Regions from separate parts of the Streptomyces sp. DSM 41931 genome, predicted to be linked through region 2. Evidence: riboswitches for the same ligand, from Rfam matches in the RefSeq annotation. Region 2 holds a riboswitch; the other holds the start of a gene.
The links. A riboswitch is a leader RNA that binds a small molecule or an ion and turns the genes downstream of it on or off. The one in region 2 is predicted to bind thiamine pyrophosphate.

Region 1: another riboswitch for thiamine pyrophosphate. It lies ahead of thiO (glycine oxidase ThiO); the one in region 2 lies ahead of ACP7TJ_RS24005 (thiamine ABC transporter substrate-binding protein).

What each region holds. Positions count from the first base shown of each region.
Region 1 covers NZ_CP189902.1:1,743,339-1,753,207, forward strand. Annotated here, with positions in the region: gene metF (methylenetetrahydrofolate reductase [NAD(P)H]) at 1-903, opposite strand, end outside; gene thiE (thiamine phosphate synthase) at 1,022-1,681, opposite strand; gene ACP7TJ_RS08250 (Rv2175c family DNA-binding protein) at 2,251-2,616, opposite strand; gene ACP7TJ_RS08255 (NAD(P)/FAD-dependent oxidoreductase) at 2,708-3,943, opposite strand; TPP riboswitch at 4,039-4,150, shown strand; gene thiO (glycine oxidase ThiO) at 4,148-5,314, shown strand; gene thiS (sulfur carrier protein ThiS) at 5,311-5,532, shown strand; gene ACP7TJ_RS08270 (thiazole synthase) at 5,535-6,329, shown strand; gene pknB (Stk1 family PASTA domain-containing Ser/Thr kinase) at 6,462-8,390, shown strand; gene ACP7TJ_RS08280 (deoxyribonuclease IV) at 8,439-9,317, shown strand; gene ACP7TJ_RS08285 (sulfite oxidase-like oxidoreductase) at 9,326-9,869, opposite strand, start outside.
Region 2 covers NZ_CP189902.1:5,163,583-5,173,451, reverse strand. Annotated here, with positions in the region: gene ACP7TJ_RS24035 (hypothetical protein) at 1-909, shown strand, start outside; gene ACP7TJ_RS24030 (VOC family protein) at 1,010-1,417, shown strand; gene ACP7TJ_RS24025 (LAETG motif-containing sortase-dependent surface protein) at 1,786-2,487, shown strand; gene ACP7TJ_RS24020 (maleylpyruvate isomerase family mycothiol-dependent enzyme) at 2,555-3,352, opposite strand; gene ACP7TJ_RS24015 (ABC transporter ATP-binding protein) at 3,377-4,408, opposite strand; gene ACP7TJ_RS24010 (ABC transporter permease) at 4,409-6,085, opposite strand; gene ACP7TJ_RS24005 (thiamine ABC transporter substrate-binding protein) at 6,061-7,149, opposite strand; TPP riboswitch at 7,230-7,335, opposite strand; gene rlmN (23S rRNA (adenine(2503)-C(2))-methyltransferase RlmN) at 7,360-8,466, opposite strand; gene ACP7TJ_RS23995 (hypothetical protein) at 8,665-9,192, shown strand; gene ACP7TJ_RS23990 (phosphatidate cytidylyltransferase) at 9,403-9,869, opposite strand, start outside.

The sequences.
Region 1 (9,869 bases), 3.4 Mb from region 2:
CAGACCCAGGTTCTCGTAGATTTCCAGCGTCGCCGTGGAGTTGTTGAGCGTGATGAAGTGCAGACCGGGCACTCCTTCGGCCAGCAGCCGCGCACAGAACTCCGTGGCGAAGTCGATACCGATGGAGCGTACCGCCGCCGGATCGTCCTTCGCTGTGAGGATCCGCTCTTTGAGGGCGTCGGGGAACACAGCGTTACTGAGCTTTGGCAACCGTTCCAGCATCTTCACGCTGGTCACAGGCATGACCTCGGGGATCACGGGCGTCTCGCAGCCCGCCGCGTCGACTCGGTCACGCAGCCGCAGGTACGACTCGGGCTGGAAGAACATCTGGGTGATCGCGTAGTCCGCGCCGGCCCGGCACTTGTCCACGAAGTGGGCGACGTCACTGTCCCAGTCCGCGGACCGCGGGTGCATCTCGGGGAAGGCGGCGACGCCCACGCAGAAGTCGCCCGACTCCTTGATGAGACGCACCAGTTCGGCCGCGTAGGTGAGGCCCTGGGGGTGCGGCACCCAGGCGCCCATCGGGTCGCCGGGCGGGTCGCCGCGCACGGCCAGCATGTTGCGGATCCCGGCGTCGGCGTACTGGCCGATGATGTTGCGCAGTTCGGCGACGGAGTGCTCCACCGCCGTGAGGTGCGCGACCGGGGTGAGGGTGGTGTCGGCGGCGATCTGCTCGGTCGCCTTCACCGTGCCGGCCCGGGTGGAGCCGCCCGCGCCGTAGGTCACGGAGACGAAGCTGGGCGCGACGGCCTCGATCCTGCGGAGCGCGTTCCAGAGGTTCCGCTCGCCCTTCTCCGTCTTGGGGGCCCAGAACTCGAACGAGTACGTCGTCTTCCCGCCGGCGAGCATGTCGCGCACGGTGCGTGCGCGGTCCGTCCTGGTGGATGCGGTTCCGAGGGCCATACGGGCAGCGTAGCCACGGGTAGGCGGCCCCCCAACCAGAAGCGGGATATTTGTCCGATTTGCCGACTTGGTGTCCACAGTGTGGACAAACTTGAGACGCCGGGCCGCCGCGGCGCGGTCAGCCGGCCTCCGCGGCCTCCCGCACGCGACGGGCCAGCTCGGCGGCCGCGGCGCCCGGGTCGTCCGCCTCGGTGAGGGCCCGGACCACGACCACCCGGCGGGCGCCCGCGTCCAGCACCTGGTCGAGGTTGGCCAGGTCGATGCCGCCGATCGCGAACCAGGGGCGGCCGGTGCCGAGCCCGGCGGTGTACCGGACGAGGTCCAGGCCGGGTGCGGGGCGGCCGGGCTTGGTGGGGGTGGGCCAGCAGGGGCCGGTGCAGAAGTAGTCCACGCCGGGCTGGACGGCGGCCGCGGCGGCCTCGGCCTCGGCGTGGGTGGAACGGCCGATCAGGATGGAGTCGCCGAGGATCGCGCGGGCGGCGGGCACGGGCAGATCGCCCTGGCCGAGGTGAAGGACGTCGGCGCGGGCCGCGTGGGCGACGTCGGCGCGGTCGTTGACCGCGAGCAGCTTGCCGTGCCGGGCGCAGGCGTCGGCCAGGACCGCCAGGTGCTCCAGCTCCTCGGCGGCCTCCATGCCCTTGTCCCGCAACTGCACGACGTCGACCCCGCCGGCCAGCACGGCGTCCAGGAACTCCGGCAGGTCGCCCTGCCGCTTGCGCGCGTCGGTGCAGAGGTAGACACGGGCGTCGGCGAGCCGGTCACGCGGGCTGTCGGTCATGGGGTCCCCCCGGAATCGTCTCGTCGGCACGGGCCCGGCAGGCCCGCGAGGTGCGGATCGGCGCCCCGGCCCACCACGGACCGGCCCGCCCGCCGGAACCCTATGCGGTACGAGACGTCCCTCGGTCCCCGGGAGCACACCCGCGGGACCCGCCCCGGTCCGGCGTCCACTCACCCGCGCGAGGTGGGGGGGAAGGAACGCGGTACCGCATGGCGCTCCTCGGAGCGCGACGCGTCGACGCGGCACGTCCCGGATCGGCGTGTGGGGAGTTCGGCGCGCGTGCACCCCGGCGGGCGGGCGCCGCGCGAGAGGTGCGGGCAGGCGTCGGGCGCGGGCGTCGGGCGCAGCGAGGCCGCGGCCTGGCAGCCCCCGGCTCAAGGAACGGCGACTGCGCCGGCGCCCGCCTGGCGCCGGGCCGCACGAGACCCCCGCAGGCCTCGGCCGCAAGGGTCGGGGGCCGGTCCGTGCGCCGTCAGGCGGCCGGCGCCGCGTCCCGGCGTGGGCCGGGTCGGCCCGGGGCCGGGGCGCGTGCCCCGGCCGGGGGCGTTGTTCGGACAGGGTGGGCGCGGTCAGACCGCGAGGGCCTGGGCCCGGCGCTTCACCTCCGTGCCGCGGTTCTCCGCGAGGGCCTGCGCGGGCGTGCCCGGCAGGCTGGGGTCGGGGGTGAAGAGCCACTCCAGCATCTCTTCGACCGTGAAGCCGTCGTCCCGCAGGAGCGTCAGGGTCCCGGTCAGGCCCTTGACGACCTTGTCCCCGTCGATGAAGGCGGCGGGGACGTGCAGCGCGCGGTTCTCACCCCGGCGCACGGCGATGAGCTGGCCCTCCTTGACCAGCTGCCGGACGCGCGTCACCTCGACGCCGAACTTCTCGGCGATGTCGGGGAGGGTGAGCCAGGCGGGGACGAGAGCATCGATCTTTGCGTCAATCTCGGTCACGGGACAAGCCTGCCACCTGCCACCGACAGTCGGAAGTCAGCCCCGTCCCACCGGGCGGGCGCGTCGCCCGGGGACCCCGCCGACGGGGGCGTCAGGCCGTCGCCGACTTCAGCGGCCGCGCCGGGTCCGCCACCCGCTCCGGGTCCATCGCGGCGCCCGACTCGATCAGCCGCCGCCCCTGCGCCAGATCCCGGGGCCGCCCCACCGCGAGCAGCGCGACCAGCCGGCCGCCGCTCAGCCAGCAGACGCTCCACGCCGGGCCGGCCGGGTCCCCGCGCCACACCGTGCGGTCCGCGCCCGCGTGGTGTCCGGCGCACTGCACGAACCGCCCGAACTGCTCGGACCAGAAGTACGGCACCGGGTCGTACACCTCGCGGCCCTCCGCCCCGCCGACGATGTTCGCGGCGACCGTGCGCGGCCCCTGGAGGGCGTTGTCCCAGTGGTGGACGAGGAGGCGCTCGCCGTAGCGGGCGGACGGGAAGGAGGCGCAGTCGCCGACGGCGTACACGTCGGGCAGGGAGGTCGCCAGGTGCGCGTCGGCGGCGACCTCGCCGTGCGTGCCGAGGACGATCCCGGACCCGGCCAGCCAGGCCGTGGCGGGGCGGGCGCCGATGCCGACGACGACCGCGCCGGCGGGCAGCCGGGCTCCGTCGTCGAGGAGCACGGCGCCGGGCTCGACGCGCGCCACGCGCGCGTGGGTGCGCAGCGTGACACCGGCCTCCGCGTACCAGGCGGTCATCGGGTCGGCCACCTCGGCGGGCAGCACGCCCGCCAGCGGCCGTTCCTCGGCCTCCACGACGGTGACCGCGCAGCCCGCCTCACGCGCGGCCGTGGCGAACTCCGCGCCGATCCAGCCCGCGCCCACGACCACGATGTCGTGCCGCTCGGCGAGCACCGGCCGCAGCCGTTCGGCGTCGTCCAGGGTGCGCAGCAGGTGCACGCCGGGCACGCCCTCCGCGCCGGGCAGCCGCAGCGGTTCCGCGCCGGTCGCGACCACCAGCACGTCGTACGGGACGGGCCCGGCCTCCGTGTCCAGCTCGTGGTCGCCGGGGCGCAGGCCGGTCACCTCGCAGCCCAGCCGCAGCTCGACCCCGAGCTCCTCGAAGTCCACGTCGAAGGCGGAGCTCTCGGCGGTGCCCAGCAGCACCGCCTTGGACAACGGCGGCCGGTCGTACGGCTGGTGGGGCTCCGCCCCGATCAGCGTCACCTCTCCGGTGAAGCCCCGCTCCCGCAGCGCCGCCGCGGTCTGCACGCCCGCCATGCCCGCGCCGGCCACGACGACCCGGCGCGGCGCGGCCCCTCCCCGTTCCTGCGTCTGCTCGCTCACCCGCTCACCATAGACACCCGTGCCCGCCGCGCCGGACCGCTGCCGCGCGGGGTCCCTTACGGGTGCGGCGCGGCGCGGGCTAGGGTGGCCCGCGTACACGCACTCGCGGGAGCCCGGACGCACCGGGCTGAGAGGGAGGCTGGCGGCCTCCGACCGTACGAACCTGATCCGGGTCATGCCGGCGAAGGGAGGGGCTGGACGCCCATGTCGCCCACGCGTACCGCAGACGTCCTCGTCGTCGGGGGCGGGATCATCGGTCTGGTCACGGCCTGGCGGGCCGCGCAGGCCGGGCTCGCCACGGCCGTCGTGGACCCCGAGCCGGGCGGCGGCGCCGCCCGGGTGGCGGCCGGGATGCTGGCCGCCGTCACCGAGCTGCACCACGGCGAGCAGACCCTGCTCGGCCTCAACCTGGCCTCGGCGCGCCGTTACCCCGACTTCGCCGCCGAGCTGGCCGAGTGCACCGGCCAGGACCTCGGCTACCGCCGCTGCGGCACCCTCGCCGTGGCGCTGGACGCCGACGACCGTGCCCATCTGCGCGAGCTGCACGCCCTGCACCAGCGCTCCGGCCTGGACTCGCAGTGGCTGACCGGACGGGAGTGCCGGCGCCTGGAGCCGATGCTCGCGCCGGGCGTGCGCGGCGGGCTGCGGGTGGACGGCGACCACCAGATCGACCCGCGCCGGCTGGCGTCCGCGCTGCTGACCGCCTGCGGGCGGGCCGGTGTCACGGTGCACCGCGCCTGGGCCGAGCGGCTCGTCGTCACCGGCGACCGCGCGACCGGCGTGGTCACGGCGGACGGCGGCGAGCTGGGCGCGGCGCAGGTGGTGCTGGCCGGGGGCAGCTGGAGCGGGCGGCTGGCGGGCGTCCCCCCTCAGGTGCTGCCTCCGGTGCGGCCGGTGAAGGGGCAGGTGCTGCGGCTGACCATGCCGGACCGCCCCGAGCCGTTCCTGAGCCGCACGGTGCGGGCGGTGGTGCGCGGCAGCCACGTCTACCTGGTGCCGCGCGAGAGCGGCGAGCTGGTGATCGGCGCGACCAGCGAGGAGATGGGCTGGGACACCACGGTCACCGCGGGCGGCGTCTACGAGCTGCTGCGCGACGCCCACGAGCTGGTGCCGGGCCTCACCGAGCTGCCGCTCACCGAGACGACCGCCGGACTGCGCCCCGGCTCCCCCGACAACGCGCCGCTGCTCGGCCCGACCGGCCTCGACGGGCTGCTGCTGGCCACCGGACACCACCGCAACGGCGTGCTGCTGACGCCCGTCACCGGCGACGCCATGGCGCGGGTGCTGACCACCGGCGAGCTGCCCGACGAGGCCCTCCCGTTCACCCCCCGGCGCTTCGGCGCCCCCGTCCTGGCGGAGCAGTCCGTATGAACGCCCCGGTCACCACCGTCACCGTCACCGTCAACGGCGAGCCCCGGGAGTTCCCGCCCGGCACGGCTCTCGACCTCGTCGTGAGGTCGCTCACCGCGGCGCCCTCCGGGGTGGCCGCCGCCCTCAACGAAACCGTCGTCCCGCGCGCGCAGTGGCCCGCCACCCCCCTGTCCGAAGGGGACCGGGTGGAGGTCCTCACCGCCGTCCAAGGAGGCTGACCATGGCCGACGATCCCCTTGTCCTCGGCGGCCGGACCTTCACCTCCCGGCTGATCATGGGCACCGGCGGGGCGCCGAGCCTCGACGTGCTGGAGCGGGCGCTGGTGGCGTCCGGCACCGAGCTGACGACCGTCGCCATGCGGCGGGTGGACCCCTCGGTGCAGGGGTCGGTGCTGTCGGTGCTGCGGAGGCTGGGCGTGGAGGTGCTGCCGAACACGGCCGGCTGCTTCACCGCGGGGGAGGCCGTGCTCACCGCGCGGCTGGCCCGGGAGGCGCTGGGCACGGATCTGGTGAAGCTGGAGGTCGTGGCGGACGAGCGGACCCTGCTGCCGGACCCGGTGGAGCTGCTGGACGCGGCGGAGACACTGGTCGACGACGGGTTCACGGTGCTGCCGTACACCAACGACGACCCGGTGCTGGCGCGGAAGCTGGAGGACGTGGGCTGCGCGGCGGTGATGCCGCTGGGTTCGCCGATCGGCTCGGGGCTCGGCATCCGCAACCCGCACAACTTCGAGCTGATCGTGGAGCGGGCGGGCGTGCCGGTGATCCTGGACGCCGGGGCGGGCACCGCGTCGGACGCGGCGCTGGCGATGGAGCTGGGCTGCGCGGGCGTGATGCTGGCGTCCGCCGTGACCCGCGCCCAGGAGCCGGTGCTGATGGCGTCCGCGATGCGGGGCGCGGTGGAGGCGGGACGGCTCGCGCGGCGGGCGGGGCGCATCCCCCGGCGCCACTTCGCGCAGGCGTCCTCGCCGGTCGAGGGCCGGGCCGCGCTGGACCCGGAACGGCCCGCGTTCTGACCGCGGACCGGCCGCGTTCCGGCCCGCGGGCCGTCGGCGGTTCGGACGCGGTCGGGTAACACAGGTCACAGGTCCGCTCCAACGGCGGTTGAACGGGCCGGGGCTGTCGTCGCGGACTCGTAGACTCGCTGCGTGGACACGACCCTTCAGGACCCGCTGGTCGGGCAGGTGCTCGACGGCCGCTACCGCGTCGAGGCGCGGATCGCCGTCGGCGGGATGGCCACGGTCTACCGGGCCCTGGACACCCGTCTCGACCGCATCCTCGCGCTCAAGGTGATGCACCCCTCGCTGGCGTCCGACGCCACGTTCGTGGAGCGCTTCATCCGCGAGGCCAAGTCCGTCGCCCGGCTGGCCCATCCCAACGTCGTGCAGGTCTTCGACCAGGGCGCCGACGGGGGGTACGTCTACCTGGCGATGGAGTACATCCCGGGCTGCACCCTGCGGGACGTGCTGCGGGAGCGCGGGGCGCTGCAGGCGCGGGCCGCGCTGGACATCCTGGAGCCGGTGCTGGCCGCGCTGGGCGCCGCCCACCGGGCGGGGTTCGTGCACCGCGACATGAAGCCGGAGAACGTGCTGATCGGGGACGACGGCCGGGTCAAGGTCGCCGACTTCGGACTGGTCCGCTCGGTGGACACGGTCACCAACAGCACGGGCACGGTGCTGGGCACGGTGTCCTACCTGGCCCCGGAGCAGATAGAGCACGGCACCGCCGACCCCCGCGTCGACGTGTACGCCTGCGGCATCCTGCTCTACGAGATGCTGACCGGGGAGAAGCCGCACGACGGCGACTCCCCCGCGATCGTCCTCTACAAGCATCTGCACGACGACGTGCCGCCGCCCTCCGCGGTGGTGCCCGGCCTGGCGCCCGCGCTGGACGCGCTGGTCGCGGCGGCGACCGCGCGCGACGCGCAGGCCCGCCCGGCCGACGCGGTGGCGCTGTTCGCCCTGGCCCGCGAGGCGCGCGGCCGGCTCACCGACGAGCAGCTCGACGCGATGCCCCCGCAGGCGCTGTCCGCGGAGCACGACAACGCCGGCGACCGCACCAGCGTCATCCCGCGCTCCCTCACCGTGCCGCGCCCGCTCCCCGTGAACGAGGACGACGACGGCGCGGACCGCGTGCACCGCACCAGCCGCTTCCAGTCGCCTCCCCCGCTGCCGCCGCGGCGCCGCACGGCGCTGCGCCGCGGCCCCGCGGCGATCGTCGTGGCCGTGCTGCTGGTGCTGGGGCTGGGCGCGGGCGTCTGGTACATCAACTCCGGGCAGTTCACCAAGGTCCCGCCGGTGCTGTCGAAGACCGAGCAGGAGGCCCGCGACCGGCTCACCGCGGCCGGGCTCGAGGTCGGCGACGTCACGGAGGAGTACAGCGACACCGTCGAGCGGGGCAAGGTGATCAGCACCGACCCGGCGGCGGGGGCCCGCGTCCGCGGCAGCGCCCCGGTGGCGCTGACCGTGTCCAAGGGCCCGGAGACCGTGCGCGTGCCCGACCTGGACGGCTACCGGCTGGACAAGGCGCGGTCGCTGCTGGAGGACGAGGGCCTGGAGCCGGGCATGGTGACCCGTGAGTTCAGCGACTTCGTGCCCAGGGGCGCGGTGATCTCCACCGAGCCGGGCAAGGGCACCAAGGTCCGCGCGGGCGGCGCGGTGGCGCTGACGGTGAGCAAGGGCAGCCCGGTGGACGTGCCCGACGTCACCGGCGACGACCCGGAGGACGCGCGCGCCGAGCTGGAGGAGGCCGGGCTCAAGGTGGAGATCGCCGACGGGCGGGTCCACTCCGAGCACGACGCGGGCCGGGTCGCCCGGCAGTCCCCGGGCGCCGGCGGGCAGGCCGCCGAGGGCGACACGGTCACCCTCACCCTGTCCAAGGGCCCGGAGATGGCCGAGGTGCCGGACGTGGTCGGCGACAAGGTGGACGAGGCCCGGCGGAAGCTGGAGGAGGCCGGGTTCGCGGTGAAGGAGGACCGCGGCCTGCTGGGTCTGTTCCGCGACACGGTCGCGGACCAGTCGGTGGACGGCGGCGACACCGCGCCCAAGGGCTCGACGATCACGATCGAGATCGGCTGACGGCGGGGGCCGTCCGGATGACACGCGCGTCCGTGACACCCTTGACGGGTGAAGAGTCACCCGTCCGGCCCCGTCCGCAACCCGATCGGCAGTCACGTCCCCGTGGCCGGCGGTCTGCATTCCGTCGGTCTGTCCTACGCCCGTGACCTGGGGGCGGAGACCGTACAGGTCTTCGTCGCCAACCCGCGCGGCTGGGCCACCCCGGCCGGCAACCCGGCGCAGGACGAGGCGTTCCGCTCGGCCTGCGCCGAGGCGTCGGTCCCGGCGTACGTGCACGCCCCCTACCTGATCAACTTCGGGTCCCACACCCCGGCGACCGTGGAGCGGTCGGTGGAGTCCCTGCGGCACTCGCTGCGCCGCGGCCGGGAGATCGGCGCGCTGGGCGTGGTGGTGCACACCGGCAGCGCGACCGGCGGGCGCGAGCGCGCGGCGGCGCTGAGGCAGGTGCGGGAGCACCTGCTGCCGCTGCTGGACGAGCTGACCCACGACGACGACCCGTACCTGCTGCTGGAGCCGACCGCGGGCCAGGGCGCCTCGCTGTGCTCGCTGGTGGAGGACCTGGGCCCGTACTTCCGGGAGCTGGACGCCCATCCGAGGCTCGGGGTGTGCCTGGACACCTGCCATGTCTTCGCCGCCGGGCACGACCTGGCCGGGCCCCAGGGCGCGTACCGCACGCTGGACGAGCTGGTGGCGACCGTCGGCGAGGGGCGGCTGCGGCTGATCCACGCCAACGACTCCAAGGACGTCGTCGGCGCGCACAAGGACCGGCACGCCAACATCGGCGCGGGACACATCGGCGAGGACCCGTTCCGGGCACTGATGACGCACCCGGCGACCGCGGGCGTGCCGCTGGTGATCGAGACGCCCGGCGGCAAGGAGGGGCACGCGGCGGACGTGGAGCGGCTGAAGAAGCTCCGCGACGGCTGAGCCGTACGTCAGAGCTCGGGGCCCTCCCCGGGCTCCTCCTGGTAGGAGTAGCGCTGCTCCTTCCAGGGGTCGCCGACGTTGTGGTAGCCGCGCTCCTCCCAGAAGCCCCGGCGGTCGGCGGTCATGTACTCCACGCCGCGGACCCATTTGGGGCCCTTCCACGCGTACAGGTGGGGCACGATCAGGCGCAGCGGGAAGCCGTGCTCGGCGGTGAGCAGCTCGCCGTCCTTGTGGGTGGCGAAGAGGGTGCGGTCGGACGTGAAGTCCGCGAGCCGCAGGTTGGAGCTGAAGCCGTACTCGGCCCACACCATCACATGGGTGACGTCCGGGGCGGGCGGGGCGATCTCCACGACGGTGCGCGCCGGGATGCCGCCCCACTCCGCGCCGACCATGCTGAACTTGGTCACGCAGTGCAGATCGGCCTCGACGGTGGTGTACGGCAGCGCCGTGAACTCCTCGTGGTTCCAGCAGTGCTTCTCGCCGTCGGCGGTGGCGCCGAAGACCCGGAACTCCCAGCGCTCCGGGCGGAACTTGGGGACCGGCCCGTAGTGC
Region 2 (9,869 bases):
CCGCTGCCGGCCGCGCTGACGCTGCTGGCCCTGGTGCCGCTGAGCGCGTCGGGGGCGGTGGCGGTGACGCTGCGGCCGCGCGAACCGGTGAAGGGCGCGGGCCGGGCGGCACGGGCGTACGGCCGGTTCGGCGCCTACCGGCGCACCCCGGTGCGGGAGTCCTTCGGCGCGTACGGGCGGTTCGGACGGCAGCTGGGGGCTGCGGCCCGCGGCCGGCGCACGGCCGCGGAGGCGCCCGCACAGGAGCAGGACGGCGCACCGGCCGGCGCGGCCGGGGATGCCGGTGCGGAGGCCGTCGACGGCTCCCCCGCCGTCGTCCCGCCGCCCGTGCCGACCGCGGCCCCGTCGGGTCTGCCCTGGGGCGTCGCGGTGCTCGCGGTGGGGCTGGCGGTGGAGGCGCTCACCAGCCGTACCGGCTCCGCGGACGGCCCGGCCGCGTTCCTCGGGCTGGCCCTGACCTCCCTCGGCCTGGCCCTGGTCGGCCCCGGGCTCACCCATCTGTGCGGGCGGCTGCTCCAGGCCGTGCGGCCGGGCGCGCTGCGGCTGCTGGCCGGGCGGGTGCTGATGACGGAGGCGACGCGCATCGGACGCCCGCTGGGCGTGGTCTGCGCGGTGGTGTCGGCCGCGTACACGATGGCGTCGCTGCACGACCCGGACGACCCGTCGGCCGGTCCGCTCGTGGTGCTCGGGGTGCTGCTGGTGGCCGGCTGCACGGTGGCGACGCTGCTCACGGCGGCCGTCGAGGCGAAGCAGGCGCACGCGGACACCACCGCCTCGCTGCGGCGGCTGGGGGCGCCCGCGGGGACGCTGCGCCGGGCCGCCTCCCTGCGCGCGGGTGCGCTGCTCGCCCTGTTCGGGCCGCTCACCGTGGCGGTGGCCGAGCTGTCGGCGTGGCCGCTGGGCGGCTGAGCGGAGACGGTCGAAGAATTCTTTCCCCGGGCGCGATGAGTTCCGCGCGGCCCTCCGGTCTACCCCCTCGAACGGCAACGACACAAGGAGAGGCCCCGTCATGTACCAGCAGATGATCTTCGTGAACCTGCCCGTCGAGGACATCGACGCGTCGCGGAGGTTCTACACGGCGCTCGGCTACTCCATCAACGAGCGGTTCAGCGACGAGTCCACCGCGTCCGTCGTGATCAGCGACACGATCATCGCGATGCTGCTGACGAAGGAGAAGTACGCGCAGTTCACGAAGAAGGAGATCGCGGACGCCCGCAAGAGCAGCGAGGTGCTGCTGGCGCTGAGCGCCGAGAGCCGGGAGAAGGTCGACGAGCTGGTGGAGAAGGCGCTGGCGGCGGGCGGCTCCGTGGCCGGCGACACCCAGGACCTCGGCTTCATGTACGGCCGGTCCTTCGACGACCCCGACGGCCACACCTGGGAGGTCGTCTGGATGGACCCGGCGGCCGTGGAGGGCTGACGGCCCGTCGCCGAACCGGACCTGGCAGGGGCGGGGTGCTCGCGGAAGCGCGCCCCGCCCCTGCCGCGTTCCCGCGCGCCGGCGGGCCAACGTAGGCTGGCGACAGCCTTGTTGATGCCCGCGTACGCCAACTAACCCACCGTACACGTTCGGTGACCGATCTCGGACGCTGCGGCCGGATCGATGCGGTCCCAAGGGCGGGTAAACGTCCGGGTGGTTAACAAATAGGCAAAGCCGGGGCCCCCGGTAGGCATATGCGTTGACACTACTTATGCGGCGCTTATAGACCTGGGAGCCTCATGGGAGTGCTGATTCTTCATCACCTCTCCCTCAACCCCCCTCATTTGCGCATCATGTAAAGGACAAACGTGGCAGTTCTGTCCGTTTCACGCCGTACCGTGACCCGCTCCGTGCGCGCCCTCGGTGTCGTCTCCGCGACCGCCGCGCTCGCGCTCGGTGCCGCCGGCAACGCCGCGGCGTGCAACATCAACGAGTTCTCGGCCGAGGCCAAGTGCGACGGTGACAAGGGCGTCATCACCGTCACCGACGTCGACCCGGCCGGCGTCCCCGCCACCGTGACCGTGTTCCTCCAGAACAACGGCGCCGACATCGAGAAGATCGGCGAGCAGGTGGTCCGGGGTTCCAAGGAGGGCACCACCATCACCTTCGAGGAGGACTGGAAGCCCAACGCCGAGTACCGCATCCACGTCACGGCCAAGCCGTTCGTGGACGAGGACATCAAGCCGAACCTGATCACGCCGTCGACGCCGTGCAAGGAGGACGAGGAGTCCCCGTCCCCCGAGCCCACGCCGTCGGAGGAGACCTCGGCCCCGGCCGAGGAGAGCGAGGAGCCGACCCCGGCCCCGTCGGAGAGCGAGAGCGAGAGCGCCGCTCCCCCGGCGGACACGTCGGACAACGCCCCCTCCCCGGCCGGTGAGTCCAACCTCGCCGAGACCGGCGCCAACTCCAACACCGGTCTGATCGCCGGTGTCGCGGCCGCCCTGGTCGCGCTCGGTGGCGGCGCGGTCTTCTTCGGCATGCGCCGCCGCGGGGCGAACAGCCAGCGCTGACGCCTCACGGAACCGCCCGCGGCCCGTCCCCGAACCGGGGGCGGGCCGCTCGCCGTTGCCGTACCGGTCAGCCGAACGTGGCCCGTTCCAACCAGTGTTCGAGCACCGCGCGCTCGCCGAGCACCTCGATGCGGGGGTCGTCCAGCGGGATGCGGCGGTAGAAGGCCAGCAGCACCCAGGTGAGCGGACCGCGCAGTGCGACCGTGGCCTTCTCGTGGCCGTGACTCCAGGACACCCCCTCCTCGTCCAGCCTGATCAGCCACTCCGCCGCTACGCCGGGCGCGGTGTCGGTGGCGTGCAGGTGGATCGTGCGCAGGGGTCCGCGCAGCCCGTGCACCTCGTCGTCGGGCAGCGTCCGCTGCGCCCACTCCACGATCTCCAGCCACTCGTCGACCGCGTCGGCGGCCACCTCGGGCGCGACCTCGTAGGGCAGTCCGGCGGCGAGCGTGGCGTCCGCCCGGTGCACGGTCACCTCGTGGGTCACACGGCGGGCCCAGAAGCCGGCGTTCTCGATGCCCGCCCAGCTCCACACCCGCGCGTCAGGACCCGCCTCCCGCAGCGCGGAGACGACCAGGTCGCCGCTCTCCGCCAGCCAGGCGTCCAGCGCGGCGGCGTCCCCGCGCGCCTCGGGCCCCTCGAAGCCCGGCACGTCCTCCTCCCGGGCCTCCTTCCCGGCCCCGGTCCGCACCATCAGGGCCACCCAGCGCAGGGCGCCGCCGAGGTGCCGTACGAGCTGTTCCACGGACCAGTCGGGCGTGGTCGGCACCGTGCGGGACAGGTCCGTCCCGGAGGTCACCACCGACCTCAACTGCCCAATCTGACGGGCGATCTCGTCGCAGTAGCGTGCGTGTGCGAGTCGTGTCATGCCGCTCACCCTAGGCAGCGGTGATCAGCCCAGCACAGCGATTTCCGCGCCGTCGAACTCCACGCCGGTGACGTCCCCGACCTCCGGGGCCTCCCTCAGGGCGCAGGCCGCCTCCAGCGGGGGCGCGTCCTCCGGCTGCAGGCGCACGGCGACATGGGTGCCGCGGAAGGTGCGCGCGGTCACCGTGCAGCGCAGTCCCTCCCCGGCCGGGACCAGCCGGACCCCGCCGGGCCGGACCAGCAGCGGCCGCGTGCCCCCGGGGGCGTCGCGCGGCACCGGGACCTTGCCCCAGGGGGTGACGGCGACGCCGTCGGCGACTGCCGCCTCGACCACGTTCTCGAAGCCGAGGAAGCGCGCCACGAAGGCGTCGGCGGGCCGCTGCCACACCTCGAGCGGCGTGCCGGACTGGGCGATCCGGCCGTCGCGCATCACCACCACCCGGTCGGCCAGCGCGAACGCCTCGCCCTGGTCGTGCGTCACGGCCAGCACGGTGGTGCCCAGCCGGCCGAACAGCTCGCGCAGTTCGACGACCAGCCGCTCCCTGAGCGACCGGTCGAGCTGTCCGAGCGGCTCGTCGAGCATCAGCAGCCGCGGGCTGGGCGCGAGCGCACGGGCCAGCGCCACCCGCTGCTGCTCGCCACCGGACAGGGCGGCGACGGCCCGCCCGGACGCCCCGGGCAGCCCGACCAGCTCCAGCAACTCGCCCACACGCCGGTTCTGTTCGGCACGCGGCGCGCCGTGCATGCGCAGGCCGAAGGCCACGTTGCCGCCCACGTCCCGCTGCGGGAACAGCTGATGGTCCTGGAACATCAGCCCGACGCCCCGCCTGTGCGCGGGGACGCCCGCCTGGTCCCGCCCGTCGAGCAGGATGCGCCCGGCGTCCAGGGGCTGGAGTCCGGCGACCACGCGCAGCAGCGTGGACTTGCCGCTGCCGCTGGGCCCGAGCACGCACACGATCTCGTGCTCGGCGACCCCGAGGCCGACGGCGTCCAGCGCGGCCCGCCCGCCGAAGCGCACGGTCGCGTCCTCGAGGCTCAGCAGGCTGTCCGTGGGCATCTAGAACTCCCCCGTCCGGTCGGTCCGCAGCCGCTCCAGCACCAGCAGCGCCACGGCGCACACGATCATCAGAATCGTCGACAGGGCCATCGCCTGCCCGTAGTTGAGGTCCCCGGGCCGTCCCAGCAGCCGCGCCACGGCCACCGGCAGGGTGGGGTTGTCCGGCCGCGCGATGAACACCGTCGCCCCGAACTCCCCCAGGGACACGGCGAAGGCGAACCCGGCGGCGATCAGCAGCGCCCGCCGCACCAGCGGCAGGTCCACCTCCCGCCACGCCCGCCACGGCGACGCTCCCAGCACCGACGCCGCCTCCCGCAGCCGCACGTCCACCGCCCGCAGCACCGGCAGCATGGTCCGTACGACGAAGGGGACGCCGACCAGCGCCTGCGCGAGCGGCACCAGGATCCAGGAGGCGCGCAGGTCCAGCGGGGGTTCGTCGAGGGCGATCAGGAAGCCGAAGCCGACGGTCACCGCGGAGACGCCGAGGGGCAGCATCAGCAGCGCGTCGAAGCCGCGGACCAGCCGTCCCGCGTCGCGCCGGGTCAGCGCGACGGCGGCGAGACCGCCGATCACCACGGCGATCACGGTGGCGGCGACGGCGTAGCTCAAGGAGTTGCCGATCGCCTCGATCGGGGCGACCAGGAAGACCCCGCCGTCGGCCTCGGTGAGCGCCCGGTAGTAGGCGAGGCCGGCGCTGCCGAAGGAGCGCTGCACCAGCACGGCGAGCGGCAGCAGCAGGAGTACGACGACCGTGGCGACGACCCCGCCGAGCAGCGCCCACTGCCCGGCGCCGCGCGGGCGGCGTGCGGTCACCGAGGCGTCGACCAGCCGCAGCGCGGTCTCACGGCGCCGCACGGTCCAGGCGTGCAGGGCGAGGATCGCGCCCACGGCGACGAACTGGATCAGCGTGAGGACGGCGGCCGTGGACAGGTCGAAGAGGTCGGCGGTCTGCCGGTAGATCTCCACCTCCAGGGTGGAGAAGGCGGGCCCGCCGAGGATCTGCACCACCCCGAACGAGGTGAAGGTGAAGAGGAAGACCATCAGCGCGGCGGCGGCCACGGCGGGCGCGAGCGCCGGGAGGGTCACGGTGCGCCAGGCGGTGAGACGGGAGGCGCCGAGCATCCGCGCCGCCTCCTCCTGCCGCGGGTCGAGCTGCGCCCACAGCCCGCCCACGGTGCGGACGACCACGGCGTAGTTGAAGAAGACGTGCGCGAGGAGGATCGCCCAGACCGTGGTGTCGAGGCGCACGCCCCACAGCTCGTCGAGCAGTCCGCCGCGCCCGACGAGCGCCATGAACGCCGTGCCGACGACGACCGTCGGCAGCACGAACGGCACGGTGATCACCGCGCGGAGCACCTGTTTGCCGGGGAAGTCGAACCGGGCCAGGGCGTAGGCGCCGGGCAGGGCGATCACCAGGGTGAGGGCCGTGGAGACGAGTGCCTGCCAGAGGGTGAACCACAGCACCTGGCGGACGTCGGACTGGGCCAGCACGTCAACGATCCGCCCGGGCTGCCAGCCGCCGTCGGCCTTCAGCCCCCGGGCGACGATCGCGGCGACCGGGTAGGCGAAGAAGACGGCGAAGAACGCGGCCGGCACGGCCATCAGGCCGAGCCGGGCCGCGTTCCGGCGCCACCGGCCGGTGCGGCGCGGGCTCACTTCAGTACGAGCGAGGTCCACGACTTGACCCACTGGTCACGGTTCTCGGCGATCTTCGCCGGGTCCATGGTCCGCGGCTCCTTCGCCTGCGGCCCGAACGTCACGAACTCCTCGGGCACCTGCGCGCCCTCGCGCACCGGGTAGACGAACATGTTGAGCGGCATGTCCTCCTGGAAGCTCTCGCCGGTCATGAAGTCCAGCAGCGCCTTGCCGCCCTCGGGGTTCTCGGCGTTGCTCAGCAGGCCCGCGTACTCGACCTGCCGGAAGCAGGTGCCCTCGGCGACGCCGGTGGGCGCCGTGTCGGGCCGCGGGTCGGCGTAGATCACCTCGGCGGGCGGCGAGGAGGCGTACGACACGACGAGCGGGCGGTCGGCCTTGGCCTTCTTGCCGCCGGCCGAGCCGGAGAACTCCTCGTTGTACGCCTGCTCCCAGCCGTCGACGACCTTGACGCCGTTGGCCTTCAGCTTCTTCCAGTAGTCCTCCCACCCCTCGTCCCCGTACTCGGCGGCGGTGCCGAGCAGGAACCCGAGGCCGGGCGAGGAGGTGGCGGCGTTCTCGACGACGAGGAGGTCCTTGTACTCGGGCTTGACCAGGTCGTCGAAGGTCTCCGGCGGGGTCAGCTTCTTCTTCTCGAACCACGCCTTGTCGTAGTTGACGCACACGTCGCCGGTGTCGACGGGGGTCACCCGGTGCTTGTCCTCGTCGACCCGGTACTCGGGCAGGACCTGGTCGGAGCCCTTGGCCTCGTAGGACTGGAAGAGACCGTTGTCGAGGGCGCGGGACAGCAGCGTGTTGTCGACGCCGAAGAAGACGTCGCCCTGGGGGTTGTCCTTGGTCAGGATCGCCTTGTTCACGGCCTGCCCGGCGTCGCCGTCCTTGAGGACCTTGAGCTGGTAGCCGGACTGCTTCTCGAAGGCGGCGACGACGTCCTCGGACACGGCCCACGAGTTGTGACTGACGAGGGTCACGGTCCTGGAGCCCTCGCCGCTGCCCCCGCTGCCGTCCCCGCCGGACGACCCACAGGCGGACAGCGTGACGAGCCCCAGCCCGACGGCCAGGACGGTGACCTTCTTGGTGATGCCCACTTGATTCCTCCTGGAGTGACCAGGAAGAGACGCGGCCCTGCCCGGAACCCCTGGGCGGGGTCCCGGGCAGGGCGCAACAGCTCGAGTGATGACCGATCTCCCTACCCAGAATGACCTGGGCCAGGTTCGGAGGGTCTGCGGCCGGTGCCGCACTCTCAGCGCTGTGGCGCTCCCCTGTCGGAATATGCAGATGTGTTGACGCCGGTCAGACTACCGCTCGGTGGCGGCGAGCTGACCACACGCCCCGTCGATCTCCTGACCACGGGTGTCCCGGATCGTGACCGGCACACCGTGCGCGGCGATCGCCTCGACGAACGCCTTCTCGTCCTCGGGCCGCGACGCGGTCCACTTGGACCCGGGCGTGGGGTTGAGCGGGATGAGGTTGACGTGCACGGGACGCCCCTTGAGCAGCCGCCCGAGCCGGTCACCGCGCCACGCCTGGTCGTTGATGTCCCGGATCAGCGCGTACTCGATGGACAGCCGGCGCCCGGACTTCGCCGCGTACTCGAACCCGGCGTCGAGCACCTCGCGCACCTTCCACCGCGTGTTCACGGGGACGAGGGTGTCGCGCAGCTCGTCGTCGGGGGCGTGCAGGGAGATGGCGAGCCGGCACTTGAAGCCCTCGTCGGAGAACCGGTGGATGGCCGGTACGAGGCCCACCGTCGACACGGTGATCCCCCGCTGCGACAGGCCGAGGCCGTCGGGCTCGGGGTCGGTGAGGCGGCGGATGGCGCCGACGACCCGGTTGTAGTTGGCGAGGGGTTCGCCCATGCCCATGAACACGATGTTGCTGAGCCGCGCGGGCCCGCCGGGCACCTCGCCGTCGCGGAGCGCACGCATGCCGTCCACGATCTGGTGCACGATCTCGGCGGTGGACAGGTTCCGGTCAAGACCGGCCTGCCCGGTCGCGCAGAACGGGCAGTTCATGCCGCAGCCGGCCTGCGAGCTGATGCACATGGTGACCCGGTCCGGGTACCGCATCAGCACGGACTCGACGAGCGTCCCGTCGAACAGCTTCCACAGCGTCTTGCGGGTCGTCCCCTGGTCGGTCGACAGATGCCGCACGACGCTCATCAGCTCGGGAAGCAGCGCTTCCCGCAGCTTCCCGCGCGAACCGGCGGGGATGTCGGTCCACTGCTCCGGATCGTGCGCGTACCGCGCGAAGTAGTGCTGCGAGAGCTGCTTGGCACGGAACGGCTTCTCACCGACCGCGACAACCGCCTCCTTGCGCTCGGCAGGCGTGAGATCGGCAAGATGCCGCGGCGGCTTCTTGGCTCCGCGCGGCGCGACGAATGTAAGTTCTCCGGGCTTAGGCATGGCTGTACCAGTGTCGCAGATCCATATGGGTGGCCTGCGGCTGTCGCCCGCTACGGCTGTCGTCGGTGGTCGTCACCGGTCGTCACTGAGCGGCGTCGGACGGCCCAGAGACGGCCCGAAGAGGCGGTATCGGGCATCTCATGTCGGTGCTGGCGGGTATGGTCCGGCTGCGATCAAGCATGGGTTCGGGGAGGGGCTTTGAGAGCGAAGACGGGTCTGCTCGTGCACGCTGACAACGACCTGCCGAAGCAGTTGCAGCGGGTGAGGCCGGCGCACCTGGCGCGGACGACAGGTCGGAGCAGGGCCCGTCGTCGCTGTGTGGCGGCTGTTTCGGTCCGCGCGCGGCTCGCCGCGGTAGCGGCCACGTCCTTGCTGGCCGCCGGTTGCGGCATGCTGGACGATCCGGTCAAGGACCGCTGGGAGTCCAGAACTGAGTATCCAAGTTGTGGCGAGGTGGGCTTGGCTCAAGGTGAGGAGATACAGAAGCAGGCGGCGCGGGAGATCGACTGCCTCCGACGAGCCCTCAAGAGCGGCGAGAGCGCAGAACTGAAGATCACCTATCCCACCGTGGAGGGTGACCCGATTCGCGAGTACTACCGCCTGACGCCGCAGGGCAGGCTTGAGGTGTACACCGACAGCACCGATGACCACTACTCGGACCAGAAGTGGTCGTTTGCCGAGTGCTACACCCCTGAATGGTTGGCTGAGATCTCCTGCGATCAATGAGTTCTCGGCAAGCTCGGCTGAAGCATTCGACTCCGAGGCCGACGGAGCCTGATGCAAAAATCAACCATCCACGCAGGTCAGACCACTTCCGCTCCGTTGTGATCGATCCACTCCTCGGAGCGGACCGACGACAAGGCGGTGGCACGCGAACGGGCCCCTGTCCTCCGGGAAGGACAGGGGCCCGGACTGCGATACGCGGGAACGGATATCTCAGCCCGCTCCCACGAAGATCGCCAGCAGCAGCCACACCACCGGCGCCGTGGGCAGGAGGGAGTCCAGGCGGTCCATGATGCCGCCGTGGCCCGGCAGCAGCGTGCCCATGTCCTTGATGCCGAGGTCGCGCTTGATCATCGACTCGCCGAGGTCGCCCAGCGTGGCGCTCGCGGCGACCGCGAGGCCGAGCAGCAGGCCCTGCCACCACTGGCCGCCGTCGATCAGGAACTGCATGCACAGCGCGCCCGCCGCCATCGAGAAGGCGACCGCGCCCAGCAGGCCCTCGCGGGTCTTGCCGGGGCTGATGCGCGGGGCGAGCTTGTGCGTGCCGAAGCGCCAGCCGACCGCGTACGCGCCGGTGTCGCTGACCACGGTGAGCAGCAGGAAGGTCAGCACGCGCCACGGGCCGTCCTCGGCCTTCAGCAGCATCGCGACGAACGTCGCGAGGAAGGGGACGTAGAACA